DNA from 3 places in the Streptomyces sp. NPDC048521 genome. Region 1 is predicted to be linked to each of the others. Evidence: riboswitches for the same ligand, from Rfam matches in the RefSeq annotation. Region 1 holds a riboswitch; each other region holds the start of a gene.
The links. A riboswitch is a leader RNA that binds a small molecule or an ion and turns the genes downstream of it on or off. The one in region 1 is predicted to bind S-adenosylmethionine.

Region 1 (9,636 bases):
TCGTTGGTGATCGTGGGGGCGCCCCACTTCTTCTCGAGGACGACGTTGCGGCCCTTGGGGCCGAGCGTCACCTTCACGGCGTCCGCGAGCTGGTTCATGCCGCGCTCGAGGCCGCGCCGCGCCTCCTCGTCGAACGCGATGATCTTGGCCATGTGAAGTGGTCCCTCCAGGACTGGGGGTGATTCCTTCGGACCGCGCCCGCGCCCGCGACGGACGGCTCGCCGGCCTCGTGGTTCCTTGCCCCACCCGGCCTGCGGGCCTCACCGACCCGGTCCTTCACTGTCACTCTCACCTTCAGAGTGCTAACGCAATGATTAGCACTCGGCATGGTCGAGTGCAAGCGCCTCCGGGGGTACAGGGGCGCCCGGCCGTCCGCGGACCCCGGGGCGCCGGGGCATGACGAAGGGCCCGCACCCTGTGCCGGTGCGGGCCCTTCGTGACAAGAAACGTTCAGGCGCTGAGGCGAACCATGTCGGCCTGCGGGCCCTTCTGGCCCTGCGAGATCTCGAACTCCACCCGCTGGCCCTCTTCCAGGGTGCGGTAGCCGTCCATCTGAATGGCGCTGTAGTGGACGAAGACGTCCGCACCACCGTCGACCGCGATGAAGCCGTACCCCTTCTCCGCGTTGAACCACTTGACGGTGCCCTGAGCCATGCCTAACTCCCCTATTACTGGCCCTTGCACAGATCCGCACTTCGCGGACCCGGGTCAGACCTCGCCCCCCATCGGACGGGGGCGTGCGCCGGAACGCGTCGACCGCGGCTGAATGTATCTGTCCAACTGCCGTCTGCAACAGGTCAATCGGACGAGAATTCCGGAAGGGCACGGCCCGGAATGTGCCGAGAATTCGCCCGAATTCAGGGCAAGTCGGGCTCCACAAAAAGAACAAAAGCCGCATAAAACCCGCATACTTTGGCTACTTCTTGTCGGGCTGTGCGGCGTGAATCCAGGGCCCGCAACCCGAAGGCCGCGACCGTGTTCCCCAACTCTACCGCGCTCAATCACACAGAATTGCCCCCTCCGCTTCTCTCACGGAAGGGGCAATCCGATGAACAATACGTAACCACTGTTACCGAAGGTAATGATCGGTCATTCGGTCAGCACCCGCCGGCGACGGCCGGAATGATCGAGACGCCGGCGCCGTCGGGGGTCGCCGTCTCGAGGCCCTGCTCGAAGCGGACGTCGTCGTCGTTGACGTAGACGTTGACGAACCGGCGCAGCTTGCCCTGGTCGTCCAGCACCCGGGCGGCGATCCCCGTGTGGTTCTTCTCCAGGTTCTCGATGACCTCGGCGAGGGTCCCGCCCTCGGCCGTGACCTCGGCCTGGCCGCCGGTGTAGGTGCGCAGGATGGTCGGGATGCGAACGGTCACGCTCATGCGAGGCCAGCCTCTCGGAAGGAGTCCAGGGTCGGGCGGATGGTGGCGGTGAGGCCGGTGCCGGCCACCGCGTCGAGGGTCTTCAGGCCGTCGCCGGTGTTGAGGACGACCGTGGTCTTCGCCGGGTCCAGCACGCCGTCCTTGAGCAGCTTGCGAGTGACGCCGACGGTCACACCGCCCGCCGTCTCCGCGAAGATGCCCTCCGTGCGGGCCAGCAGCTTGATGGCGTCGACGACCTCCGCGTCCGTCACGTCCTCCACGGCACCGCCGGTGCGGCGCGCGATGTCGAGGACGTACGGGCCGTCGGCCGGGTTGCCGATGGCGAGGGACTTGGCGATGGTGTTCGGCTTCTGCGGGCGGACCACGTCGTGGCCGGCCTTGAAGGCGGTGGACACCGGCGAGCAGCCCTCGGCCTGCGCACCGAAGATCTTGTACGGCCTGTCCTCGACCAGCCCGAGCTTGATCAGCTCCTGCAGGCCCTTGTCGATCTTCGTGAGCTGGGAGCCGGAGGCGATCGGGACCACGATCTGGTCGGGCAGCTGCCAGCCGAGCTGCTCGCAGATCTCGTACGCCAGGGTCTTGGAGCCCTCCGCGTAGTAGGGCCGCAGGTTGACGTTGACGAAGCCCCAGCCCTCGCCGGCCGGGTCGCCGATCAGCTCGGAGCAGAAGCGGTTCACGTCGTCGTAGTTGCCCTCGATGCCGACGAGTTCGCCGCCGTAGACCGCGGCCATGACGACCTTGCCCTGCTCCAGGTCGTGCGGGATGAACACGCAGGAACGGAAGCCGGCCCGGGCGGCCGCGGCGCCGACCGCACCGGCGAGGTTGCCGGTGGAGGAGCAGGAGAGGGTGGTGAAGCCGAAGGCGCGGGCGGCCTCCAGGGCCTGGGCGACGACGCGGTCCTTGAAGGAGTGCGTCGGGTTGCCGGAGTCGTCCTTCACGTACAGGCCGCCGGTGACGCCCAGCTCGCGGGCCAGGTTGTCGGCCTTGACGAGCTTGGTCCAGCCCGGGTTGAGGTTGGGCTTGCCGGCCACGTCGGCGGGGACGGGCAGCAGGGGCGCGTAACGCCAGATGTTCGCGGGGCCCGCCTCGATGCGCGCACGCAGCTCTTCGGTGTCGTAGGCGGAGAAGTCGTAGGCGATCTCCAGCGGGCCGAAACACTCCTCGCACGCGAAGACCGGGCCGAGGGGCACGCGGTGACCGCACTCGCGACAGCTCAGTGCCGCGGCGGGACCGAGGTCGACGGTGGGATTGCCGGTGCTTGCAACTGTCTGCACAGCCATGGAGGCGAGGCCCTTTCTCCTCATCTTCCTCACGACGCATCTCGCCGTGAGACGGATTTGGCACCTTCCCTAGCCGGGAGCCTCGCGGAGACGATCAGAACCGATCAGTCTGATCTACGAGAACCGGCTGGAGGGTTGCCGGGGCTTCACCGGGCCGTGTCCCTCTGCCCCTCTGGATGAGCTGTATGCGGTTGTGGACGCCCGTGACCCCCGACATGCGATGGTCATCGGCGTTGTTCAAGACTGTAACCGACGGCCAGGACAGTTGAGATAGTCGTCCGAACCGCGAGATGGATCACAGGGACGCCGCACGGCGTCACCGTGTGTGATCACGAACAGTGAGGAGCCGCAGACCGTGCTGGAAGAAGTCGAGCGCTGGCTGGCCACCCGCTCCTGGTCCGTGACCGATCGCCCTCTCCACCGGATACTGGCCGCCAAGCAGCGCACGGGGCAGACGATCAGTGTCGTGCTGCCCGCGCTCAACGAGGAGGAGACGGTCGGCGACATCGTCGCGGTCATCCGTCACGACCTCGTGGAGCAGGTCCCGCTCGTCGACGAGGTCGTCGTCGTCGACTCGGGCTCCACCGACCGCACCTCCGCGGTCGCCGCCGCCGCGGGCGCCCGGGTCGTCCACCGCGACGACATCCTGCCCCGCATACCCGCCGTCCCCGGCAAGGGCGAGGTGCTCTGGCGCTCGCTGCTCGTCACCAGCGGGGACATTCTCTGCTTCATCGACGCGGACCTGAAGGAGTTCTCCTCCGACTTCGTCTCCGGAATCGTCGGCCCGCTGCTCACCGACCCCGAGGTGGACCTGGTCAAGGGCATGTACGACCGCCCGCTCGGCGGCGACGAGGAGGTGGGCGCCGAAGGCGCTGCGCACAAGGGCGGTGGCGGGCGGCGGGCGGGCCAGGGCGGCCGGGTCACCGAGCTGATGGCCCGCCCCCTGCTGAACATGCACTGGCCCCAGCTGGCCGGCTTCGTGCAGCCGCTGGGCGGCGAGTACGCGGCCCGCCGCTCCCTGCTGGAACAACTGCCGTTCCCCGTCGGCTACGGCGTCGAACTGGGCATGCTGGTGGACGCCCTGCACCTGGTCGGACTCGACGCGCTGGCCCAGGTGGACGTGGGGGTGCGCAAGCACCGGCACCAGGACGGGCAGGCGCTCGGCCGGATGGCGGCGGCGATCTACCGCACCGCCCAGCTGCGGCTGGCCCGCGGACACCTGGTCCGGCCCGCCCTGACCCAGTTCGAGCGGGGCGAGGACGGGTTCGAGCCGCGCACCTACTCGGTGGACACCGAGGAACGGCCGCCGATGGCGGAGATCGCGGAGTACGCGGCGCGCCGGGTGGCGTGAGTCGCGTGAACGCGGAAGAACGGCTGTATACGGCCCCCTTCCGGGGTGGACCGTACGTTTGAGCGTTTCCGGGCCGGGCTAGGTTGAGGCGTATGGCTTCCACGGACGGTGCTGAGGTGCTGGTCGCGTCCAATCGCGGCCCGGTTTCGTATCAGGTCCGCGAGGACGGCTCGCTGCAGGCCCGACGGGGCGGCGGCGGGCTGGTCTCGGGGCTGTCGGCCATCGGGCCGGACGCCAACGCGGTGTGGGTGTGCGCCGCGCTCGGCGACGGCGACCGGGAGGCCGTACGGCGCGCGGACGGCGGACTGCTGCCGGTCGAGGAGACCGGCGGGCAGCGGGTGCGGATGCTCGACATCGACGCGACCGTGTACGCCGACGCGTACAACGGCATCGCCAACTCGGTGCTCTGGTTCGTCCACCACCTGCTGTACCAGACCCCGCTGGAGCCGGTCTTCGACGCCGAGTTCCGGCGGCAGTGGGCGTCGTACGAGGCCTACAACCGGGCGTTCGCCGAGGCGCTGGCCGAGGAGGCCGCCCAGGGCGCGGCGGTGCTGATCCAGGACTACCACCTGGCCCTCGCGCCCCGGATGCTGCGCCGGCTCCGCCCTGACCTGCGCATCGGCCACTTCTCGCACACCCCGTGGGCGCCGCCGGACTACTTCCGCCTGCTGCCCGACGACATCGCCGCCGAACTGCTCACCGGCATCCTGGGCGCGGACCGGGCGGCGTTCCTCACGCACCGGTGGGCGAACGCGTTCAAGGACTGCTGTCACGCGGTGCTGGGGCCCGCGATCCCCTCGGGCACGCGGATCGGCGTGCACGGGCTCGGCGCGGACGCCGACTTCCTGCGCAAGCGGGCCCACGAACCGGACGTGGACGAGCGGATGGCGACGCTGCGGGAGGAGATCGGCGAGGGACGCAAGGCGATCGTCCGCGTCGACCGCACGGAACTGTCGAAGAACATCGTGCGCGGACTGCTGGCGTACCGGCAGCTGCTGGAGGACCGCCCCGAGTGGCGCGAGCGGGTCGTCCACGTGGCGTTCGCGTACCCGTCCCGGCAGGATCTCGCCGTGTACCGGGAGTACACGGCCGAGGTGCAGCGGGTGGCGGAGGAGATCAACGCACGGTACGGGACGGCCGACTGGACTCCGGTGGTGCTGCATGTGAAGGACGACTTCGCTCGCTCGCTGGCCGCGTACCGGCTCGCCGACGTGGCGCTGGTCAACCCCATCCGGGACGGCATGAACCTGGTCGCCAAGGAGATCCCGGTCGTCTCGGACGAGGGCTGCGCGCTGGTGCTGTCACGGGAGGCGGGGGCGTACGAGGAACTGGGCGGGGACGCGATCGTGGTGAACCCGTACGACATCGCGGGCACGGCGAACGCCTTGCACGAGGCACTGACCCTGCCGGTTGAGGAGCGGGCGGAACGGTCGGAGAGGCTGGCCGCCGCGGCGACGGCGCTGCCGCCCGCTCGGTGGTTCCTGGACCAGTTGCACGCCCTGGACGATCAGTCCAGCTGAGCCGCCAGCCGCCGCAGCAGGTCCACGACCCCCGCCGGGCCGTCCACCACCAGGTCGGCCCGTTCGGCCAGTTCGGTGACCTCCGTGCTGCCGCTGCACACCAGGAGGCCGGGGACGCCGTCGGAGCGGAGTTTGTCCACCGCGGCGAAGGCGGGGAGGTCGCCCAGGTCGTCGCCGGCGTAGAGGACCGACTCGGCGCCGACCGTGCGGACGTACTCGCCGAGCGCGACGCCCTTGTCCATGCCGGGCGGGCGCAGTTCCAGCACCATCCGGCCGGGCTCGACGATCAGGCCGTGGCGGGTGGCGAGGTCGGTGAGGGGCTCCCGCAGGGCCTCGAACGCGGCCTGGGGGTCCTCGGCGCGGCGGGTGTGGACCGCGACCGCCCGGCCCTTCTCCTCGATCCACGTGCCCTGCCAGGCGCCGACGCGGTCCAGCAGGCCCGGCAGCTCGGCGCGGACCGCCGCCACGCCGGGGTGGGGGGCGGGGGCGGTGACCGTGCCGGTGGCCGCGTCCCACCGTTCGGCGCCGTAGTGGCCGAGGACGGTGAGGTGCTCCAGGCCGGGCACGCCGGCGAAGCCGCCGTACCGGACCGCGACACCGGCGGGCCGGCCGGTGATCACGGCGACGGAGGTCACCTTGGGGGCGAGCGCGGCGAGCGCGGGCACGGCCTCGGGGTGGGCGCGGGCCTGCTCGGGGTCGGCGACGATCGGGGCCAGCGTGCCGTCGAAGTCCAGGCCGATCAGCGCGGTGCGCGGCCGCGCGAGCAGGGCGGCGAGCCCGTCCCGGCCGGCCTGGGTGGCTGGGGTCGGCAGCGGGTTTGCCGGGTTGGTCGGGGAGTCCGTCGTATGGGTGCCCATACACGCGACACTATCCGCGGAAGGCCGTGTCCACTCCTCAGCGCTCGCTGCGGCGGGCCTCCCGCACCCGGCGCAGACGGTTCACCGTCACCGGGTCGTGGGCCAGCGCTCGCTCGTCGTCCAGGAGGGCGTTGAGGAGCTGGTAGTAGCGCACGGGTGACAGCCCCAGCGCCTCGCGGATCGCCCGTTCCTTCGCGCCGGGACCGGGAAAGCCCCGGCGCTCCAGCGCGAGGACGGCTTGTTCGCGGCGGCCGAGTTCCATGGGGCCACCGTAACGCCGGGCGCCGACAGCGGGCTCAGCTCGCGTTGCTGAGGTCGGCCGCCGTGGCCGCCGCCTGGAGGCGGGACAGGACGCCGGAGGGGTTTCCGGCGGGGGTGACCGCCTGGCCGATGTTCTTCTTCACGGCCGCGCTGACCGACGCCCAGGAGGTCTTGCCGACCGGGTACAGCTCGGAGGTGGGCAACTGGTCGAGGAAGGGGTGCAGCGCCTTGTCCTTGGCCGCTTCCGACTCGCTCATGGTGTTGGAGGCGGATCCGGTGACCGGCAGCAGGCCGTACTCGCGGGAGAAGGCGAGCACGTTCTTCTCGTTGTAGACGAAGTCGAGGAAGTCGCCGATCTGGTCGGCGTGCCCGTTCTGCCTGAAGCCCATCATCCAGTCGGTGACGCCCATCGAGGCCCTGGTGGTGCCGGTGCGGCCCGGCATCGGCACCATGCCGAACTTCACGCCCTTCGCGGCCGCCTGCTGGATCAGCGTGGGATGCCCGTTGAGCATGCCCACCTGGCCGTCGGTGAACGCGGCGAAGGCGTCCGCGCGGTTGAGCCTGCCGGGTGCGACCGGGCCGGTCAGGCCCTTGCCGACCAGGTCGTCCTTGAGCCAGCTGAAGGTGGCGATGTTCTGCGCGGAGTCGATGGTGTACGTGCCGACGTCGTCGGTGTAGCCGCTGCCGCCGTTGCCGCCGCTCAGCAGCCACTGCATGGTCTCGGCCTGGGCCTCCTCGGGGCCGAGGGGCAGGGCGTAGGGGTACTTCACGCCCTTCTCCTTCAGCGCCTCGGCGTCGGCGGCCAGCTCGTCCCAGGTGGTGGGCGGGGTGATGCCGGCCTTGGCGAAGAGGGACTTGTTGTAGAAGAGCACACGGGTGGAGGCGGCGAAGGGGATGCCGTACTGCGTGTGCTGCCACTGGCCCGCGTCGGAGAGCTGGGAGAGGAAGTCGGCCTGGGTGCGTATGGAGAGCAGGTCGGAGACCGGGTAGAGCTTGCCCGCGGCCGCGTAGTCGGCGTAGGCGCCGATCTGGGCCAGGTCGGGGGCGTTGCCGCCGTCGACCATCTCCTTGACCTTGCGGTCGACGTCGTTCCAGGAGTAGACGCTGACCTCGACCTTCACGTCGGGGTGCTTCGACTCGTACTCCTCGGCCAGGTCGTCCCAGTACTTCTTGGAGCTGTGGGCGGCCGTGTCGCCGTAGTCGGCCGCGACGAGTCTCAGCGTGACGTCGGAGGAGCCCGTGCTCCCGCAGCCGCCGAGAACCGCCGTCATGCCGAGTGCGGACACCACCGCGATCGTTCCTGCCGTACGCCGACGCACCCTCAAAGCCCCAACTCTGCTGTTTGACCGTTCAATATGTGGACTCGTAAGGTCTACACCACGCGAGTGGACTAGACCTCTCCTGGGTGCGAGGGTCACACTAGGCCCGTGGTGAGACATGTCATCGCCCTGGACGTGGGCGGTACCGGGATGAAGGCCGCCCTCGTCGGCGACGACGGCGCTCTGCTGCACCGCGCCCGCCGCGCCACCGGCCGCGAGCGCGGACCCGACGCGGTGGTCGCGGCGATCCTCGACTTCGCCGCCGAGCTGCGCGCGTACGGCGTGGAGCACTACGGCGAGCCGGCCGCCGCGGCCGGTATCGCGGTCCCCGGCATCGTCGACGAGCAGCGGGGCATCGCCGCCTACGCGGCCAACCTCGGCTGGCGGGACGTCCCGCTGCGGGCCCTGCTCGCCGAACGGCTCCAGGTGCCCGTCGCGCTCGGCCACGACGTACGCACCGGTGGGCTCGCCGAGGGCCGGATCGGCGCGGGGCGGGGTGCCGACCGGTTCCTGTTCGTGCCGCTCGGCACCGGGATCGCCGGCGCCATCGGCCTGGACGGCCGGGTGGAGGCGGGCGCGCACGGCTTCGCGGGCGAGATCGGCCACATCGTCGTACGCCCCGGCGGCACGCCCTGCCCCTGCGGGCAGCACGGCTGCCTGGAGCGGTACGCCTCCGCGTCCGCCGTCAGCGAGGCCTGGGCGGCGGCCTGCGGGGACCCGGACGCGGACGCGGCCGACTGCGCCAAGGCCGTCGCGTCCGGTGACCCGAACGCCGTCCGGGTCTGGCAGGAGGCCGTGGACGCGCTCGCCGACGGGCTGGTCACCGCACTCACCCTGCTGGACCCGCGCACGCTGATCATCGGTGGCGGCCTGGCCGAGGCGGGGGAAGTGTTGTTCCAACCGCTGCGGGACGCCGTCCGGCAGCGGGTCACCTTCCAGAAACTGCCGGCCATCGTCCCCGCCGCCCTCGGCGACACCGCGGGCTGCCTGGGCGCTGGACTGCTCGCGCGGGACCTGCTGACGACCACCCCTACGACTCCGGAGGTAAGCACCTGATGGCAACCGAGCGGGAAACTCCGGCCCCGGACGGCGCCCCCCGAGGGGCGCGGGGAACTGCGCGATCAGCCCCCACCGGCCCGCAGGTGCTCACCGGCGCACACGTGGTGCTCCCCACCGGAACGGTGAAGAACGGGCGACTGGCGATCGACGGCCGGCGCATCACCAGCACCCCTGCAGCCGACGCCCAGCTCATCGACGCGACCGGCCACTGGCTGGTGCCCGGCTTCGTCGACATCCACAACCACGGCGGCGGCGGAGCCTCCTTCTCCGGAACCCCGGAGCAGATCCTCACCGCCATCCGCACCCACCGCCGCCACGGCACCACCACCCTGGTCGCCTCCACCGTCACCGACGAGACGGACCTGCTGGTGCGGCAGGCCGGGCTGCTGAGCGAACTCGCCGAGCAGGGCGAGATCGCCGGCATCCACTTCGAGGGGCCGTTCATCTCGCCGTGCCGCAAGGGTGCGCACTCCGAGGCGCTGCTGCGCGACCCGGACCCGGCCGAGGTCCGCAAGCTGATCGACGCGGCCCGCGGCAAGGCGAAGATGGTCACCCTCGCGACCGAGCTGCCGGGCGGCATCGACTCCGTACGGCTGCTCGCCGAGCACGGCGT
Region 2 (9,636 bases), on a different contig from region 1:
GACGCGCAGCCGGCCTCGCCCGCCTGCTCGGCCCAGCGGCGTGCCTCGGCGGAACCGTACGCGGCGACGCCCGGCATCACCCGCTCGCCCCCGGTCGCGGCCACGGCGGTCTCCACCACCCGGGCGCGCTCCTCGGCGGTGAGCACCTGGTACTCGCCGAGCGAGCCGTTGGGTACCACGCCGTCGCAGCCGTTCTCGACCAGCCAGGCGCAGTGCTCGGCGTAGCGGTCGAAGTCGATCGAGAGGTCGTCGCGGAGGGGGAGCGCGGTGGCGACGAGGATGCCGCGCCAGGGGCGGTGCTGCGGATGGGGCATGCGATTCCTCACTCACTAGGGTGTGACATAGCACTTGGGGGTGGTGTCGTGCGGTGCCGTGCATGGTGCTCAGGGGCCGATCAGTCGGGGTCGGGCAGTGCGGCCAGGACGCCGAGGGGTACCGGCCGTGCGAACGGCCGGCGTCCCGGGGCGAGCGGGCAGCCGGTCAGGCCGGCCACCGCGGGTGCGCACATCCGGCCCTGGCACCAGCCCATTCCGGCCCGGGTGAGCAGCTTCACCGTGCGCAGGTCCGAGGCGCCGAGCGTGCCCGCGGCCGTCCGGATCTCCCCGGCGGTGACCTCCTCGCAGCGGCACACCACCGTGTCGTCCGGGACCGTGTCGGCCCAGCCCGCCGGCGGTACGCAGACCGCGTCGAGCGCCGCGACGAAGTGCCGCAGCCGGGTCCTGGCCCGGGCGGCGGCGGACCAGCGGCGCGGATCGGGGGTAGTGCCGTGCAGGCGGGCGGCGATCGAGCGTCCGGCGATGTGACCCTCGGCGAGCGCGAGGGCCGCGCCGCCGATGCCGGTGGTCTCCCCGGCGGCCCAGACGCCGGGCACGTCCGTGCGCTGCTCGTCGTCGACCCGTACGGCGGTGCCGGACAGGGTGCAGCCCAGGGTCTCGGCGAGGTCGGTGTGCGGCAGCATGCCGTGGCCGACGGCGAGGGTGTCGCAGGGGATGCGGCGGGCGCTGCCGGGTGTGGTCCGCCCGTCCCGGTCGAGCGCGGCCACCGTGACCGCCGCCAGCCGGTCGGTGCCGTGCGCCTCCACCACGGCGTGCCGGGGCACGAGGGGTACGCCGTGGCGCAGCAGCCGGGCCGCGTACCAGGCGCCCTCGGCGAGCTTGTCCGGATGTGCGGCCAGGACCGGCGCGCGGCGCAGCACCGCACCGGGGTCGGCGGACTCGACCAGCGCGGCCACCCGGGCGCCGGCCGCGGCGAGCCCGGTGGCCACGGGAAGCAGCAGCGGGCCGGTGCCGGCGACGACGGCCGTCCGGCCGGGCAGCACCAGGCGGCCCTTGAGCATGGCCTGCGCGCCACCGGCCGTGACCACCCCGGGGAGCGTCCAGCCCGGGAAGGGCAGGGCGCGTTCGTAGCCGCCGGTGGCGATCAGAACCGCGTCGGCGCGGACGGTGACGCCCTCCTCCTGCGCGGGGCCGCGCAGCGCGTGCACGGAGAAGGAGGCGGAGGCCGGGTCCCGCTGCGCACACCAGACGTGATGGTCCGTCAGGTGACGGATCCGTCCCGTGGCGAGGTGCCGGTCCAGTCCGTCCCGCAGCCGCTCCCAGGTGCGCCACTGGTGGTGCAGGGCCTGTGGCCGGCGTGCGCCGAGGGCCGGGGCGGGCTGCCGGTAGAACTGCCCGCCCGCCTGGTCGGCCGCGTCGAGGAGGGTGACGTGGACGCCCCGTGCGGCGGCCGCCAGCGCCCCGGCGAGGCCGGCCGGGCCCGCGCCGATGACGGCGAGGTGAGGTCGTTCAGTCATCGTCGTGGCCCGTCCCCTCCTGTGTGCGGATCACATCTCCCGGCCGCACCGGCACCAGGCAAGCCCGTTGGTTCGGGCGGTCATCGACCGTCACGAGGCAGTCGAAGCACACCCCGATCCCGCAGAAGACCCCGCGGGGTCGGCCCGAGCCACGGGTGCTGCGCCAGGCCGTGACGCCCGCGGCCCACAGTGCCGCCGCCACCGTCTGGCCGGGCAGCGCCTGCAGAGGCCTGCCGTCGAAGGTGACGGTGAAGGTCTCGCCCGGACGGGCCCGGACCAACTCTCTCGGATTCACGGCGTCCCGCTCCCGTCGGTGTCGAACCGCTCCGGCCGGAACGGGGCGAGATCCAGCTCCGCCGCCTTCCCGGTGAGCGTCTGCGCGATCAACTGCCCGGTGCCGGTGGCGAGTCCGATGCCGGCGCCCTCGTGCCCGCAGGCGTGGAACAGTCCGGGCGCCCGGGGGTCGGGGCCGATCGCCGGCAGGTGGTCGGGCAGGTACGGCCGGAAGCCCGCGTACGTCCGCAGCGCGCTGACCCGCTCCAGGAACGGGAACAGCCCGATCGCCCCGGCCGCGAGCGCCCGTACCGCCTGGAGCGACAACGAGCGGTCGAACCCCACCCGTTCGCGGGTGGCGCCGATCAGGACCGGTCCGGCGGCCGTGCCCTCCACGACCGGCGAGGTGCGCAGGGCGGCGGAGTCGCTCGCGACGTCGGCCACATAGTCCGCGGCGTACACCTTGTGCCGGACCATCCGGGGCAGCGGCTCGGTGACCAGCACGAAGCCGCGCCGGGGGAGCACCGGCAGCCGGACGCCCGCGAGCGCCGCGAGATCGCCGCCCCAGGTGCCGGCCGCGTTCACCACCGCCGGCGCGTGGAGGTCGCCCCGGTCGGTGCGGACGCCACGCACCCTGCCGTCCGCCGCCCGCAGCACTCCCGTCACCGTCCGGCCGGTGTGCAGGCGGGCGCCGGAGGCGCGCAGCAGGTGGGCGGCGGCCAGCGCGGGCATGACCTGGGCGTCCTGCGGGTAGTGCACGCCGCCTGCCATGCCGGGTGCCACATGCGGTTCCAGGCCGTGGAGTTCGTGACCGTCGATCGGATCAGCCGTGACTCCGGCGGCCCGCTGCCCCGCGGCGAAGTCCGCCAGCGCGGCCAGGGCGGCGGGCGTCGAGGCGACCACGAGGCCGCCCTTGGGCTCGTACTCGATCGCCCTGCCCAGTTCCCCCGCCAGGTCCGCCCACAACCGAGCCGACAGCAGGGCCAGGTCCAGTTCGGGACCCGGTTCCTTGTCGGAGACGAGCAGGTTGCCCTCGCCCGCGCCGGTGGTGCCGCCGGCCACCGGGCCCCGGTCCACCACCCTCACGTCGAGGCCGGCCCGCGCGGCGTACCACGCGCACGCCGCGCCCACCGTCCCGGCTCCGACGACCACGACATCGCAGGTCAGTCGCTTCACCACGCCAGTACTATGTCACATGTCGCAGTCCCTGAGGAGACCCCGTGCGCCCGGCGCCGCTCGCCCGGCCGGCCCCTGGTCGTCCGCGCGGAGTCCCAGGTGTGGACGCCCCCTTGACGTCGTACGGAGCCGGATCGACACTCCAGGTAGGGAATCCTAGTGAACAGGTAGGGAATCATGGCGCGCCTCGATACGGTCACCGGCCGAGCGGGCCGGTCGCCGCTGCGCACACCCCTGCTCACCTCCCGGCTCCACATCGACCTGCTGCGCGTCTGCAGCGCCATCAGCGGCCGGCGCTGAGCCCGGCCCCTCGCCCTCATCGAAGGACGGCGCCTGTCGGCGCGCCCGTCCGCACACCCATGACCCGGGGAGACGCATGTCCGTCAGTCCGCTCACCGCCGCTGCCCACGTCCGCCGATCCACCCCCGGCTTCCGGGGCCGGATCGGCCGGGACGCGCGCAGCGGCCACTACGCCGTGCCCCACCGCTACCGGCTCCATCTCTCGACCGCCTGTCCCGACGGACTCCGCCTCGCCGTCGGACACAGCCTCCTCGGCCTGGACGGCAGTTGTCCGGTCACCGTTCTGCCCGCCGTCCCGGACTGTCCCGGCGGCGGCCACACGGCACTGCGCCCGCTGTACGAGGCGAGCGCCCACCACTACACCGGCCCGGCCCTCGCGCCCGTCCTCAGCGACGACTGGTCCGGACGCATCGTGAGCACCCACGCCCCCGACATCCTGCGCGACCTGGACCGCTTCCCGGGCGACGACCAGGCCTCCCTGTACCCCTGCGGCACGGAGTCGGTGATCGAGGCGGTCGAGCGGATGTGCGCCGAGGGCATCGAGGAGGCCGCCCAGCGCGCCGGACGCGCCGGTGCCGACCCCGCCGAGCAGGCCGCCGCCCTCGACGTGCTGCTCGACACCCTGGGCCGGCTGGAGCGACGGCTGACCGGTGAGGAGTACCTGGTCGGCGACCTGCTCACCGCCGCCGACATCGAGCTGTGGGTGACCCTCGTGCAGCTCGACACCGTCCACCGCTGCCACCTCGACGCCTCCGCCGTGCACCGGATCGCCGACCACCGCGCCCTGTGGGCCTACGCCCGCCGCCTGGCCGCCCACCCCGCCTTCGGCCGCCACCTCGACCTGGACGGCATCTCCCGCCGCCACCACGGCCGTTGCCAGGGCCTGGAGGCCGCCGGAGCGGCTGTCCAGATCCTGGACTGGGTCGGCCACGCGGGCGATGCTCCGGGCGCTTGCCGCAGGTGAGAGCGAATGTCGTAAGTCCACTACGCGGACGGCCGTTGACATTCGAACGGACAACTGCCTTACTTACGGCTCAGAACGGTCATGAGCGTCAGCGCCAAGCCCTGGCTCGCTGACCGGCAACCCTCGCATCGCGGTGGGGTGCCCCAGGTGACGACCGGACCGGATGACGTTTTCGGTAAGCGCGAGGCCCCACGGGGCCGGAACAGTGACAGGTGACGCCATGTACGCAGCTCCCAGGACGGCCGCGAGCCGCCCCCAGGGCTGCGTACCGCCGTACGCCCAGCTCCTCGTCGCGAACCGCGCCGTCGATCTGCTCCGCGTCAACAGCGCACTGTGTACCGCACCGGGCTCTGCCCGCTGTCGGGGCTGACACCCGCTTCCCAGCCCCCGCGTTCGTCACGCACACCCTCCGTGTGGTGTGCCGTTGCCCGCCCAGCTCCCGGTTCCGCGCGTTCCCGTGTGCCACCTCGTGCCGTAGTGCCGTCATGCGCCGTCGTGACCCACGCTCGCTCGCCGCCGTCCCGGGGTGTCCGATTCCGCCGGAGCCCGCCATGAGTGAACCCCCAGGCGCCGCCCTCTCCCTCGCCGAGGCGCCACCCACCGACACACCGTCAAGAAACTTGTCGGCACAGCGTGTTCAGCCACTGCGTCGGCCAGGACGGTGGATCGTCACCGCCGTCGTCCTCGTGCTCGTCGCGCAGATCCTGCACGGACTGGTCACGAACCCCTTCTACCAGTGGGACCGCTTCCGCTACTGGTTCCTGCGCCCGACCGTTCTCGACGGCCTCCTCGTCACCCTCGAAGTCGCCGCCCTGAGCGCCGTGCTGGGTCTGGCCGGCGGGATCGTGCTGGCGCTCGGCCGGCTCTCCGGAAGCCCGGTGCTGCGCGCGGTCAGCTGGACCTACACCTGGCTGTTCCGTTCCGTACCGCTGATCGTGGTGCTGATCTTCCTCTACAACTTCAGCGCCCTGTACAAGACGTTGAGCCTGGGTGTGCCGTTCGGCCCGGCCTTCGTCAGCTTCGACGAGTCGAAGCTGGCCACCGACATGGCGATCGCCGTCGTCGGCCTCAGCCTCAATGAGGCGGCGTACGCGGCCGAGGTGGTCCGCGGCGGTCTCCTCTCCGTCGACCAGGGACAGCACGAGGCGGCGTCCGCGCTCGGCCTGCCCAACGGCTACCAGTTCCGCAGGATCGTCTTCCCGCAGGCCCTCAGGTCCATCACCCCGAACTACGTCAACCAGCTGATCGGCCTCATCAAGAGCACGTCCCTGGTGTTCTACGTCTCCCTGCTCGACCTGTTCGGCTCGGTGCAGGCGATGGGCAACACCTACCCCGGTGACATCGTGCCGCTGCTGCTGGTCGCCACCGTCTGGTACCTGATCCTGACCAGCGCCGTCTCCGTCGTCCAGTTCTACGTCGAGCGGTACTACGCCCGGGGCGCCACGCGCACCCTGCCGCCGACACCACTGCAGAAAGCCCGGGCCGGCCTGGCCGACCTGCGGGCCCGGCTGCGCAGGGAGGCCGCCGTATGACCAGCGCCCACATCCTCGAGAAGGCCGCTCCCGCCGCGATCGAGGTGCACAACGTGCACAAGTGGTACGGCGCCCACCGCGTCCTCGACGGCATCGACCTGACCATCCGCCCCGGCGAGGTCACCGTGATCCTCGGGCCGTCCGGCTCAGGCAAGTCGACCCTGCTCCGGGTCGTCAACCACCTGGAGAAGCCCGAGATCGGCCACGTCAGCGTGGGCGGCGAACTGATCGGCGTGAAGCGGCACGGAGCGGGGGTCCCCACGGGCGCGGGCCCAGGGAGGCTCAAGGAACTCAGCGAGCGCGCCATCCTGGCCCAGCGCAGCCGGATCGGCTTCGTCTTCCAGAACTTCAACCTCTTCCCGCACCTGACCGTCCTCGACAACGTCGCCGCCGCGCCCGCCGCCACCGGCAGGCTGACCAAGCCGGCGGCCCAGGAACTGGCCCGCGAACTGCTCGAACGCGTGGGCCTGGGCGGCAAGGCAGGCGCCTACCCCCGGCAGTTGTCCGGTGGGCAGCAGCAGCGCGTCGCCATCGCCCGCGCCCTCGCCCTGCGTCCCGGGGTCATCCTCTTCGACGAGCCGACCTCCGCGCTCGACCCCGAACTCGTCGGCGAGGTGCTGGCCGTCATCAAGGACCTCGCGACCAGCGGCACCACCCTCGTCATCGTCACCCACGAGATCGGTTTCGCCCGCGAGGTCGCCGACCGGGTCGTCTTCATCGACGGCGGCCGGATCGTCGAACAGGGCCCGCCCGGTCAGGTGCTGGACAAGCCCCGGCACGAACGGACCCGGGACTTCCTCGCCAAGGTGCTCTGACCCCCTCCCCGGCGACGCCCCCACGACCTCCCCCACCACATCACCGCCACCACCCTCATCAGCGAGACAAGGACAGCCGAGCCATGCCTACCCACATCACCCGACGCAGCCTGATACGCGGCATCACCGCGGCGACCGCCGTCGCCACCCTCGCCACCGGGCTCGCCGCCTGCGGGGGCGACAGCGAGGCCGCCGCCAGGACCGACGCCGCCGGTACGGTCACCGTGGGACAGCTGTCCAACGGGGCCGCCAAGGAGACCGAGCTGAAGGTCTCCGAGGTGAAGTCCATCAGCGCCGAACTGCCCGCATCCGTCCGCAAGAGCGGCAAGCTCGTCATCGGCATCGGAGCCCTGCCCGCGGGATCCGCGCCGCTGAACTACGTGGGCAGCGACCAGAAGACCCTGACCGGCTCCGAGCCCGACTTCGGCCGCCTGGTGGCCGCCGTCCTCGGCCTCGAGCCCGAGATCAAGAACTTCACCTGGGAGAACCTCTTCGTCGGCATCGACAGCGGCAAGGTCGACGTGGCCTTCTCCAACGTCACCGACACCGAGGAGCGCAAGAAGAAGTACGAGTTCGCCTCCTACCGGCAGGACAACCTCGCCTTCGAGGTACTGAAGAAGAACCCCTGGAACTTCGACGGCGACTACGAGAACCTCGCCGGCAAGACGGTCTCCGTGGGCTCCGGCACCAACCAGGAGAAGATCCTCCTGGAGTGGAAGGCCAAGCTGGCCAAGGAGGGCAAGAAGCTCACCGTCAAGTACTTCCCGGACCAGAACTCCATCAACCTGGCGCTCAGCAGCGGCAAGATCGACGCCTTCCTCGGACCCAACCCCAGTGTCGCCTACCGCGCCCGGCAGACCGCGAACACGCCCAACCCGACCCGCAACGCGGGCACCTTCTCCGGCGCCGGCGAGACGCTCCAGGGTCTGATCGCCGCCACCGCCAAGAAGGACAGCGGACTGGCCAAGCCGCTCGCGGACGCCATCAACCATCTGATCAAGAACGGGCAGTACGCCAAGTGGCTGGCCGCCTACAACCTCTCCAACGAGGCCGTGGCCAAGTCCGAGGTCAACCCGCCCGGACTGCCGCTGGACAACTCCTGACGGGCCGCCACAGCCGATATGCGACGTGAGCCAAGCAGGGACTCCGCCTCCGTGGCCCGCCCCACCGGCGTCCGCGCAGGCGGAGCCCCCCAGGCCCTGCCCCGAGCCACCCTCCTCGACAACGCCGTCTGGGCCGCCCTCGACGGCCCGCACGCCCACCTCGCCGAACGGGTCGGCCGCGCCGCCCGCTACCGGCCCGAGACCTACGCTTTCGCCGCCCTCGCCGACCCGTCGGACCCGGCCGCCTGGGCCGACCTGCACACGCTCGTCGGTCCCGGAAACACCGTTCGGATCAAGCCCGTCGAGCGGGTCCCCGACGGATGGCAGGTCGTCGGCGGCGGGGAGGGCGTCCAGCTCGTCGGCACCGCGCTGCGGGCCGAGCCCGCCCCGGAGGCGGTACGGCTGGGGCCCGCCGACGTCCCCGAGATCCTCGACCTGGTCGCCCGGACCCGCCCCGGCCCGTTCCTGAGGCGGACCGTCGAGATGGGCACCTATCTCGGCATCCGGCACGAGGGCCGGCTGATCGCGCTCGCCGGGGAGCGGCTGCGGCTGCCCGGCTGGACGGAGATCAGCGCCGTCTGCACCGACCCCGAGCACCGCGGCCGAGGGCTGGCCACGCGGTTGGTGCGGGCGGTCGCCGCGGGCATCCGGGACCGCGGGGACACTCCGTTCCTGCATGCCGCCGCGGACAACGCGCGGGCGATCCGGCTCTACGAGTCGATCGGGTTCACCCTGCGCCGCCGCTCACGCATCGTCCAGGTCCGCGCGCCGGGAACATCCGGCGCGGGCCGGGCGTTGTCCGTCGCGACGAGATCCGCACGGCGGTCGCCGACCCGGCCCGCCGCGCCCGACGGACGGAGGTGACGGCCGTGACACGGGTACTCCCGGTGCGCCTTGCGCACCCGTACCGCTCGGTCCGCCTGCACTCCCGGCCGCACATAGATCTCCAGCGCGTGTCCACCGCGCTCTGTCGCCACTGACTCTCCCCCCGGCCCCCGGCCGTCTCCTCCTGCCGCGCTCGCCCCTCGCCACCTCCCTGCCGCGCGAGCCGGTGTTCTCGTACGGACATCAAGGAAGGCACCGACATGTCCTCAACTCCTCCTTCCCCTCTACACCTTGCCGTCGCACTGGACGGCACCGGCTGGCATCCCGCGTCCTGGCGCGAGCCGGTCGCCCGCCCCCGGGAACTGTTCACCGCCGGCTACTGGGCCGACCTGGTCGCCGAGGCCGAACGCGGCCTGCTCGACTTCGTCACCATCGAGGACGGCCTCGGCCCGCAGTCCGCGCGGTTCCTGGAGCCGGACGAGCGCACCGATCAGGTCCGCGGCCGGCTCGACGCGGTCCTCGTCGCCTCCCGCGTCGCCCCGCTCACCCGGCACATAGGTGTCGTCCCGACCGTGGTGGCCACACACACCGAGCCGTTCCACATCTCCAAGGCGATCGCCACCCTCGACTATGTCAGCAGCGGACGCGCCGGTCTGCGCGTGCAGATCACCGCCCGCCCGAACGAGGCCGCGCACTTCGGCCGCCGGACCATCGACCCGATCGACGCCTACGACAGCCCGGCCGCGCTGGAACTCGTCACCGAGCTGTTCGACGAGGCCGCCGACTACGTGGAGGTCGTGCGCCGGCTCTGGGACAGCTGGGAGGACGACGCCGAGATCCGGGACGCGGCGACCGG
Region 3 (9,636 bases), on a different contig from region 1:
CGAGAAGAACGTCGTCGGCATGCCGCTGCTGCCGGTCTACATGGCCAAGGCCGGAGGCTTCTTCTTCCTGGTCTTCGGTGTCATCGCGATCATCGCGGCGGTCGCGCAGATCAACCCGATCTGGGCCATCGGTCCCTACCGCCCGGACCAGGTGTCCACCGGCGCCCAGCCCGACTGGTACATGGGCTTCGCCGAGGGCCTGATCCGCTTCATGCCGGGCTGGGAGATCAGCTTCTGGGGTCACACGCTCGTCCTGGGCGTGTTCATCCCGCTGGTGCTCTTCCCGCTGGTCCTCGCGTTGATCGCGGTCTACCCGTTCCTCGAGTCCTGGGTCACCGGCGACAAGCGCGAGCACCACATCCTGGACCGCCCGCGCAACGCCCCGACCCGCACCGCCTTCGGTGTCGCCTGGGTGACCGTCTACATGATCACCCTGGTCGGCGGCGGAAACGACCTGTGGGCCACGCACTTCCACCTGTCGATCAACGCCGTCACCTGGTTCGTCCGGATCGGGTTCTTCGTCGGACCGGTCGTCGCGTTCCTCGTGACCAAGCGGATCTGCCTGGGTCTGCAGCGCCGCGACCGCGACAAGGTGCTGCACGGTCGCGAGACCGGCATCATCAAGCGGCTGCCGCACGGTGAGTTCATCGAGGTGCACGAGCCGCTCAGCCAGGAGCAGCTGCACACGCTCACCGCGCACGAGCAGTACCAGCCGGCCGAGATCGGCCCGGCGGTGGACGAGAACGGTGTCCAGCGCAAGGTGACGGGCTCGGAGAAGCTGCGTGCGAAGCTCTCCAACGCCTACTACGGCGAGGACAACCAGATCCCGAAGCCGACCGTCGAGGAGTACAAGGAGATCACGAGCGGCCACGGCCACCACTGATCCCCGCGTCGCCACGCCACGCTGAAGGGCCCCGTCCGGGTTGCGGACGGGGCCCTTCGCCGTGTCCCGGGCTGGATAGGGTGGTGTACGACCTTGCAGGACTGTGTACCAGGAGCGGCTGATGAGCGCTGTGACCCCCGCTGGAGGCGACACCGCGGCGGGCCGTTCCTGGCCCGCCCTGCTGAACGGCCTGCTGGAGGGCCGTGATCTGTCCGCCGACGAGACCGCGTGGGCGATGGACCTGATCATGCGCGGCGAGGCGACCGACGCCCAGATCGCCGGCTTCATGGTGGCGCTGCGGGCCAAGGGCGAGACGGTCGCGGAGATCTCCGGACTCGTCCGGACGATGTACGAGCACGCCAACGTGATCGAAGTGCCCGGCCCGGCGGTCGACATCGTCGGCACCGGCGGCGACGGCGCCAAGACGGTGAACATCTCCACGATGTCCTCGATCGTCGTCGCGGGCACCGGCGCGAAGGTCGTCAAGCACGGCAACCGCGCCGCGTCCTCCGCCTCCGGGTCCTCCGACGTCCTGGAGCAACTCGGGATCAACCTGAACCTGACCCCGAAGCGGGTCGCCGAGGTCGCCGAAGAGGCCGGCATCACCATCTGCTTCGCGGTGAGGTTCCACCCGTCCCTGCGCCATGTGGCCGCGGCGCGCGGCCAGTTGGGTATCCGCACGACCTTCAACGTGCTCGGTCCGCTGACCAACCCGGCCAAGGTGCGCGCCCAGGCGGTCGGGGTGGCCGACCCGCGCATGGCGCCGATCGTGGCCGGTGTCCTCGCCGAGCGCGGCAACTCCGCGCTGGTCTTCCGGGGCGACGACGGCCTGGACGAGCTGACCGTCACCGCCACCTCCCAGGTGTGGGTGGTCCGCGACGGCAAGGTCACGCAGGAGACCTTCGACCCGCGGGACGTGGGCATCGACCTCGTCCCCGTGGAGGCCCTGCGCGGCGCCGACGCGGCCTACAACGCGGAGGTCGCCCGCCGCCTGCTGGACGGCGAGCAGGGTCCGGTGCGGGACGCGGTACTGCTGAACTCGGCGGCCGCGCTGGCCGCCCTGCGGCCGACGGACGCCCCACTCGCCGACCAGCTGCGCGCCGGTATGGCCGAGGCGCGGGAGTCGATCGACTCGGGCGCGGCCAAGCGGGCGCTGGAGCGGTGGGTGGCGGCGAGCAACGCCTGACCCCGGTGCGGTGCGACGTACGGCGCAGTCCGGATGGTGGACTGCGCCTTGCGCGCCGAAGATCGTATGGCAGGATGTTGGACCAGGTCATGAGCGACAGTCATGAGGCCCCGGCCGACTGTCCGGCAACCCTCCGTCCGTGGCGGGGTGCCCCGGGTGAAGACCAGGTCGCAGACAGCAAGGTCTGCGGCAAGCGCGGACCCCTCGCGCGCTTCTGACCGAGCGCGGGACCAGGGGTCCTGGTCATCGAGGGAGCCTTCCGTGAGCAAGCGAATGCGATAGGGCCGCAGAGCCCCGCCTCCGCACACCCCTTTTCACCTCATCCGCGCTCGAGCCCTGTCCGCTCGTGCGGTGAGTTCCGCCTGCTCACACGGGAGTTCACCCATGTCCGTCTCCACCGCTGCCACCGACCAGACCGTTTGCGCCCCGCTGCCCGTTCTGGGACGGGATGTCACCGTCCCGCTCGTGACGGGCGGCGAAGTCACCTACGCGGCCCTCGACTACGCGGCCAGCGCCCCCGCCCTCCAGCGAGTCTGGGACGACGTCGCCGCCTACGCCCCGTACTACGGCAGTGTCCATCGCGGCGCCGGCTACCTCTCCCAGCTCTCCACGGACCTGTTCGAGAACGCCCGCAAGGCCGTCGCCGAGTTCCTCGGCTGCCGGGAGAGCGACCAGGTGATCTTCACCCGGTCGACCACCGACTCCCTCAACCTCCTCGCCCGCACGCTCCCGGCCGACTGCCAGGTCTTCGTCTTCGAGACCGAGCACCACGCCTCCCTGCTGCCCTGGCAGGACGCGCAGGTCACCTACCTCGACGCCCCGCGCACCCCGCGGCAGGCCGTCGAGACCCTGGAGCGGGCCCTCGCCGACCGCACTGTCTCCATCGAAGGGGGCCACCGCCCGGCCCTGGTCTGCGTCACCGGAGCCTCCAATGTCACCGGCGAGCTGTGGCCGGTGCGCGAGCTGGCCGCCGCGGCCCACGCGCACGGCGCCCGGATCGTCCTGGACGCCGCCCAGCTCGCCCCGCACCACCCGGTGGACATCCGTGAGCTGGGCGTCGACTGGGTCGCCTTCTCCGGGCACAAGCTGTACGCCCCGTTCGGCTCCGGTGTCCTGGCCGGCCGCGCCGACTGGCTGCGGGCGGCCGAGCCGTACCTGGCGGGCGGCGGCGCCAGCCGCAAGGTCACCCGGCGCACCGACGGGGGAGTGGACGTGGAGTGGCACGAGAGTGCCGCCCGCCACGAGGCCGGCTCTCCGAACGTCATCGGCGCCTACTCCATCGCCTCCGCCTGCAAGGCGCTCACCGAGGCCGGCTGGGACAGCCTCGTCGCCCGTGAGCAGCACCTCGTCCGCACTGTCCGCGAAGGCCTGGCCGAGGTCCCGGAGGTCCGGATCCTCTCCCTCTTCGGCGACGAGGCCCCGCGCGTCGGTGTGATCTCCTTCGTCGTCGAGGGCTGGAACAGCTCCCACTTCGCCGCCGCCCTCTCCGCCGAGTACGGCATCGGCGTCCGCGACGGCCTCTTCTGCGCCCACCCGCTGGTCCGCACCCTGCTGGGCAGCGACCCGCAGAGCCAGGGCGAGTGCGGGGCACCGGAGGCGGCCCCGGGCGAGAAGTCCCTCAACGCCGTCCGGGTGAGCTTCGGCGCGGGCACGCCGGACGAGCACGTGGAGCGGTTCGTCACGGCGGTCAAGGAGCTGGTGGCCGAGGGCGCGAAGTGGACCTACCGCACCGAGGACGGCCGCTGCGTCCCGGCCGTGTGAGGCCGGCCGACCTGGGCCCTGTCGTCGAACTCCCGCCTGCCGCGTGACGCCGTGCGCGCACGCTCGTTCACGGCGGGAGCGCGCACCTGCTAGTTGTCGAGGCCGATCGCGAACGCGGCCTCCAGGTCGTGCTGGGAGTAGGTGCGGAACGCGACGTGCGTGTCGGTGCCCTCCACACCCGGGATCTTGCTGATCCGGCCGGGGATGACCTCGGCCAGGTCCTCGTGCTGCCGTACCCGGACCATGGCGATCAGGTCGTAGGTGCCGGTGACCGAGAAGACCTCGCTGACGCTCTCCAGCGAGGCGATCTGCTCCGCGATCTCGGGGATCCGGTCCACGCTGGTCTTGATGAGGACGATCGCGGTGATCACGGCTGGTTCTCTCCCTCGGACGCCGGGGCCGGTGCGGACTTCACTCTAGCCCGCCCGTCTCCCGCCACCGCCCTGTCCAGGCCGCCCTTCGGGCCCCTCCTGCTGCCGTAGCGCACCCATGCGTAGCCGAAGCCGAGCCCGAAGCCGACCAGGTGCGCGAGGTAGGCGACGCCCGGGCCGTCGGAGGCGCGGCCCGCCGCGAGCCACTGCAGGGCCGCCCAGAAGGGCAGCACCACCCAGGCCGGGAAGCGCATCGGCAGGAAGAACAGGAACGGCAGAAGACTGGTGACGCGGGCGCGGGGGAAAAGGTAGAGGAACGCTCCGAGGACCGCCGAGATCGCCCCGGAGGCGCCCACCAGCGACTGCTCGGAGGCGGCGTTGGCGGCCGCGTAGCCGAGCAGGGCCAGGTATCCGCAGCCGGCGTAGAAGAGGGTGAAGTGCACCCGGCCCATCCGCTCCTCTGTCATCGCTCCGAAGACGAAGAGGAAGAGCATGTTGCCGAGCAGATGCACCCAGCTGCCGTGCACGAACAGAGCGGTGGCCGGGGTGAGCGCCTCGCGGACGGCTCCGTCGAACAGCTCGGCCGGGACCACGCCCCAGTGGCGGAAGTACGCCCGCTGCGCGGCGAGCAGCGTGTCCCCGGCGCCGTACGCCGGAGTGAGCCCGGAGGCGGGACCCAGGACGAAGATCAGGCAGCACAGGGCGATCAGGCCGTGTGTCACCGGCGCCGAGGTCCCCCGGACCGCTCTGAATGTCCTGCCGACCGCCGTGCTCCAGGTGCTGATCATGACTACAGAGCATGACGTAACCGGACGCAAGCTGACAGACCGCCTCGCCGCCGTGAACGGACGGGCGGCGAGCACCCGCCAGGCCGTAGGGTTACGAGCCACACGCGTCGGCCGGCGGCGCGGCCCGAGACGAGAAGGAAGCGGACCACACGATGACGGTTCCCCTGCCGACCGCCACGACGCGATGGCGCTGCGCCCTGTGCGGCAATCTCACCCGGTTCGACGTGACCCGCTCGTCGAAGGTCGTCGAGTACGTTCACCTCGATCTGGCGGGCGAGCCGACGGTGGAGGAGCGCGAGGTGGTCAGTGAGACGATCGAATCGGTGCGCTGCCGCTGGTGCAACGCGGTGGACCAGGTGGAACTCGTGGACAGGCCGGGAGCCGGCTCCTGAGCGGAGCGGCCCCGAAGAGGCGGAAGAAGTAGTGGGGTGTGACGGATGGTGGAGACCGCAGGCGGGGGGCCGGGCGACGGCACCGCTGAGGTGCTTGACCGTCCGCTGCCCGACGGCGTGCGCCGGCGGGTCGTACAGATCGTCTCGGACGGCTTCGGCGGCCTGACCATGGCGGAACTGCCGGGGCAGCTGAGGCAGTATGCCCGGTTCACCCCTAATCGCCGGGCGAAGTTCGCCGGGAACGCGATGGCGGCGGCCCTGGAGACCGATCCACTGTTCCGGCAGCGGATCGGGGAGAAGTTCAGAGAGGCGCAGCCGGAACTCGCCGGCGCCCTCGACTCCGGCTCCCCGCCCCCGGCCGCGGACCCGCTCGACGTGGCGGCCGCGGCATACGTACTGCGCCCGGCGGGCTGGGTGAAGCTGGTCACCGCGGCCGGCGAGGAGGCGCAGCGCGCGGACGCCGAGCGGGCGGACGAGGAGAACCGGGCCGAACTGGAGCGGCTGCGCGCCGAACTGGCCCAGGCCCGCGACCACACCCGGGCCGAGACCGAGCGGCTGCGCACGGAACTGGAGTCGGCGAAGAGGGAAGCGGAAGCGCTTCACCGTAAGCTGCGTGCCGCGCTCAGCGACGTCAAGCGGGGCGAGGCCGCCATCCGCAAGGCGCAGGGCGAGATGGACGCCGTGCGCGCCGAGGCGCAGGCGCAGGTGTCGGCCGCGGAGAGTGAGTCCCGGCGGCTCAAGGCCCGCCTGGGTGAGGCCGAGGCCGCGCTGGAGGCCACCCGGCGGGCCGCCCGCGAGGGCCGCAGCGTGGAGGACATGCGGGTGCGGCTGCTGCTCGACACCCTGCTGGACGCGACCCAGGGGCTGCGGCGCGAACTGGCCCTGCCCCCGGTGTCCGTGCGCCCGGCCGAGACCGTGGACGCGGTCGAACCGGGACGGATGACGCCGAAGGACATCGCGGCGCGCGCCCTGTCCGAGAACGACCCGGCGATCCTCGACCAGTTGCTCGCGCTGCCGCAGGCGCACCTGGTGGTCGACGGCTACAACGTCACCAAGACCGGCTATCCGCAGATGCCGCTGGAGAAGCAGCGTCTCAGGCTGCTCGGCCAGCTCTCGGCGCTCGCCGCGCAGACCGGCGCCGAGGTGACGTGTGTCTTCGACGGTGCCGAACTGGCCGCGCCGGTGCTGCTCGCGCCGCCGCGCGGGGTGCGGGTGCTGTTCTCCAAGCCGGGCGTCACGGCCGACGAGCTGATCCGCCAGCTCGTGCGCGCGGAGCCGCCGGGCCGTCCGGTCATCGTCGCCTCCACCGACCGGGAGGTGGCCGACGGGGTCGCCAGGGCGGGTGCCCGGCCGGTGGCCTCCGCGGTGCTTCTGAAGCGACTGTCCTGAAGGTCCAACGGACATAGGGAATGCCCGAATTGGCCGTATCGTCACGCAGCGCATTGTCAATCAGGTGTCACTGCAGGTGAGTTGTGTGCAAAGAATGCATTGCGTGGCAGGTTTTTTGCTGTGAGGATTTGAACTGATCACAACTGGGTCACTAGGGTCTGGGCTCGAACCTCCGAACAGGTGATCACTCACAAGAAGGAGTTCGTCCTCCGTGGCGTCCCACCGTCGACCCAAGCAGCCGAGCCGCACGCGTGTCACCGTGCTGACCACCGCAGCCGCCGCTGCCGTCGCGCTGAGCGCGAACGCCGCCAACGCCGCTCCCAGCGAGAAGCTGAGCAAGGACGAGGTGAAGGCGAAGGTCGACAAGCTCTACGAGCAGGCCGAGCAGGCCACCGAGAAGTACAACGGCGCCAAGGAGAAGCAGCAGAAGCTGCAGAAGGAAATCTCCACCATCCAGGACAACGTCGCCCGCGGGCAGCAGGAGCTCAACAAGCTCCGTGACGGCCTGGGTTCGCTGGCCACCGCCCAGTACCGCTCCGGTGGCATCGACCCCTCGGTGCAGCTCTTCCTGTCCTCCGACCCGGACGACTACCTCGACAAGGCCTCCACGCTCGACCAGTTGAGCAGCCAGCAGGTCGACGCGCTGAAGAAGATTCAGGACAAACAGCGCGAACTCGCCCAGGAGCGGGCCGAGGCCAGCGAGAAGCTCAAGGACCTGTCCTCCACGCGCACCCAGCTGGAGCAGCGGAAGAAGGAGGTCCAGGGCAAGCTCGCCGAGGCGCAGAAGCTCCTCAACTCCCTGACCGCCAAGGAGAAGGCCGCGCTCGCCGCAGAACAGGAGCGCGCCAACCGCTCCTCCAACGAGCGCGTGGACCTCGGCGACACCCCGCCCGCCTCCAACTGGGCCGCGGCGGCCTTCTCCGCCGCCCAGAGCAAGATCGGCTCGCCCTATGTCTACGGCGCCACCGGCCCGTCCTCCTTCGACTGCTCGGGCCTGACCTCCTGGGCCTACGCCCAGGCCGGCGTCGCCATACCCCGGACCTCGCAGGCCCAGGCCAACATCGGCACGCGCATCTACTCGCAGAGCGACCTCCAGGTCGGCGACCTGGTCTTCTTCTTCAGCGACATCCACCACGTGGGCCTCTACGCGGGCAACGGCCGGGTCCTGCACGCCCCGCGCACCGGCACGGTCGTCCGGTACGAGTCCATGAGCACCATCGGTGGCCCGTTCATGTTCGGTGTCCGGGTCTGAGGCGTCCCAACCCTCGCCCCGCGCACACCTGGTGGCGCCCGAACGGGCGAATCCCGTGAACCGGAACTGACTCCACGCCCCGCCGCTGACCTGCGTCAGCGGCGGGGCGTCACCGTGTGTTGACTCCGCGGTCTTTGGCCGGGGCCGTCCCGCACGGCTACTGTCTGCCGCGTTTCCCCGGTGCCGGGCCTCCCCGTCCCCAGGCGCCGGGGGAGCGGTCTCTGTCCGCCAGCAGAAGGACTGTCGTGGGGTCCCATCGCCGCCTTGCATCCTCCGGATTCGACCGGGGCGCGACCGCCCTGTGCGTGCTGTCGGCCACGGCCGCCGCGTTCGGCGCCGTACCGGCGCAGGCGGAGCCGCACGGCGCCACCCGTGCCGAGGTGGACCGGCTCTACCAGGAGGCCGAGCGGGCGACCCAGGCCTTCGACAAGGCCGCGGAGCGGGCGGACACGCTGCGCCGCCAGGTCCGCGACGCGCAGGACCACGTCGCCCGGCAGCAGCAGCGCATCAACACCCTGCGCGAGCGGCTCGGTTCGCTGGCCGGCGCCCAGTACCGCTCCGGCGGCATCGACCCGGCCGTCGCCCTGCTCTTCTCCGACGACCCCGACGACTACCTCGACAAGGCCGCCACCCTCGACCGCATCGGCGCCCGGCAGGCCGGTCAGCTCCGGGAGTTGCGGTCCGCGATGCGCGAGCTGACCCAGGAGCGCGCGGAGGCGGCCGGCAAGCTCGCCGAGCTGGAGAAGAGCCGCAAGGCCGTCGCCGCCCACAAGCGGACCGTGGAGAAGAAGCTCGCCAAGGCACGGCAGCTGCTGAACTCCCTGTCCGCCGCCGACCGCGCCGCCTTCGACCGCGCCTCCCGGGGCGGCCGTACCGACCTGCCCGACCTGACCGGCGCCGCAGCCCCCGACGCCCGCGCCGCCGCGGCCCTGGCCGCCGCCCGCGCCGCACTCGGCCGTCCCTACGTGTGGGGCGCCAGCGGCCCCTTCGGGTTCGACTGCTCGGGCCTGATGCAGTGGGCGTACGCCCGTGCCGGCGTCCATCTGCCGCGTACCTCGCAGGAGCAGCGCTTCGCCGGCCGGCAGGTCCCGCTCTCCCAGGCCCGCCCCGGCGACCTGGTCGTCTACCGTTCCGACGCCAGCCATGTGGGGATGTACGCCGGCAACGGCCAGGTGATCCACGCGCCCTATCCGGGAGCCCCGGTGCGCTACGACCCGGTCGGCATGATGCCCGTCGCCTCGGTCACCCGGCCCTGACGCGCTCCGCGCCGTACGATCGGCAAGTGGCTGGTCGTGGACGGGTGTGGCGCAGCGGAGCCGTGGGGCTCAGCCTGCTGCTGCCGCTGACCGGCTGCGGCGGGCGGACCACGGCCGACTCCGCCCGGGCCGAGGTGCAGCATGTGCTCGACCGGCGCGCGGCCGCCCTCCTCGGCCATGACGAGACGGCGTACGGCGCGACGGGCACCCGCGCCGAGTACACCCGGCTGCGGGCCCTCCCGCTGGCCTCCTGGAGCTACCGGGTCACCGGCGTGCACCGCACCTCCTCCGGCGCCACCGCCGACGCCGAGCTGCGCTACCGCGTCGTCGGCTACGACAAGGCGCCCGTCGACGCCCG

Region 2: another riboswitch for S-adenosylmethionine. It lies ahead of ACGFRF_RS35440 (amino acid ABC transporter permease); the one in region 1 lies ahead of thrC (threonine synthase).
Region 3: another riboswitch for S-adenosylmethionine. It lies ahead of ACGFRF_RS40690 (aminotransferase class V-fold PLP-dependent enzyme); the one in region 1 lies ahead of thrC (threonine synthase).

What each region holds. Positions count from the first base shown of each region.
Region 1 covers NZ_JBICWR010000004.1:128,695-138,330, reverse strand. The annotation lists gene groL (chaperonin GroEL) at 1-152, opposite strand, end outside; gene ACGFRF_RS11585 (cold-shock protein) at 451-654, opposite strand; gene ACGFRF_RS11580 (MoaD/ThiS family protein) at 1,098-1,376, opposite strand; gene thrC (threonine synthase) at 1,373-2,656, opposite strand; SAM riboswitch class I at 2,674-2,839, opposite strand; gene ACGFRF_RS11570 (glucosyl-3-phosphoglycerate synthase) at 3,012-4,007, shown strand; gene ACGFRF_RS11565 (trehalose-6-phosphate synthase) at 4,100-5,527, shown strand; gene otsB (trehalose-phosphatase) at 5,515-6,384, opposite strand; gene ACGFRF_RS11555 (DUF3263 domain-containing protein) at 6,422-6,646, opposite strand; gene ACGFRF_RS11550 (ABC transporter substrate-binding protein) at 6,681-7,934, opposite strand; gene ACGFRF_RS11545 (ROK family protein) at 8,076-9,020, shown strand; gene nagA (N-acetylglucosamine-6-phosphate deacetylase) at 9,107-9,636, shown strand, end outside.
Region 2 covers NZ_JBICWR010000022.1:39,480-49,115, reverse strand. The annotation lists gene ACGFRF_RS35470 (dihydrodipicolinate synthase family protein) at 1-314, opposite strand, end outside; gene ACGFRF_RS35465 (NAD(P)/FAD-dependent oxidoreductase) at 395-1,792, opposite strand; gene ACGFRF_RS35460 ((2Fe-2S)-binding protein) at 1,785-2,087, opposite strand; gene ACGFRF_RS35455 (NAD(P)/FAD-dependent oxidoreductase) at 2,084-3,244, opposite strand; gene ACGFRF_RS35450 (putative leader peptide) at 3,419-3,541, shown strand; gene ACGFRF_RS35445 (glutathione S-transferase C-terminal domain-containing protein) at 3,618-4,505, shown strand; SAM riboswitch class IV at 4,583-4,693, shown strand; gene ACGFRF_RS35440 (amino acid ABC transporter permease) at 5,057-6,037, shown strand; gene ACGFRF_RS35435 (amino acid ABC transporter ATP-binding protein) at 6,034-6,852, shown strand; gene ACGFRF_RS35430 (ABC transporter substrate-binding protein) at 6,936-7,955, shown strand; gene ACGFRF_RS35425 (GNAT family N-acetyltransferase) at 7,974-8,819, shown strand; gene ACGFRF_RS35420 (putative leader peptide) at 8,816-8,935, shown strand; gene ACGFRF_RS35415 (LLM class flavin-dependent oxidoreductase) at 9,041-9,636, shown strand, end outside.
Region 3 covers NZ_JBICWR010000035.1:31,121-40,756, reverse strand. The annotation lists gene ACGFRF_RS40700 (cytochrome bc complex cytochrome b subunit) at 1-883, shown strand, start outside; gene trpD (anthranilate phosphoribosyltransferase) at 1,005-2,069, shown strand; SAM riboswitch class IV at 2,155-2,271, shown strand; gene ACGFRF_RS40690 (aminotransferase class V-fold PLP-dependent enzyme) at 2,454-3,830, shown strand; gene ACGFRF_RS40685 (Lrp/AsnC family transcriptional regulator) at 3,920-4,201, opposite strand; gene ACGFRF_RS40680 (rhomboid family intramembrane serine protease) at 4,198-4,989, opposite strand; gene ACGFRF_RS40675 (hypothetical protein) at 5,142-5,381, shown strand; gene ACGFRF_RS40670 (NYN domain-containing protein) at 5,427-6,770, shown strand; gene ACGFRF_RS40665 (NlpC/P60 family protein) at 6,982-8,022, shown strand; gene ACGFRF_RS40660 (NlpC/P60 family protein) at 8,268-9,278, shown strand; gene ACGFRF_RS40655 (hypothetical protein) at 9,305-9,636, shown strand, end outside.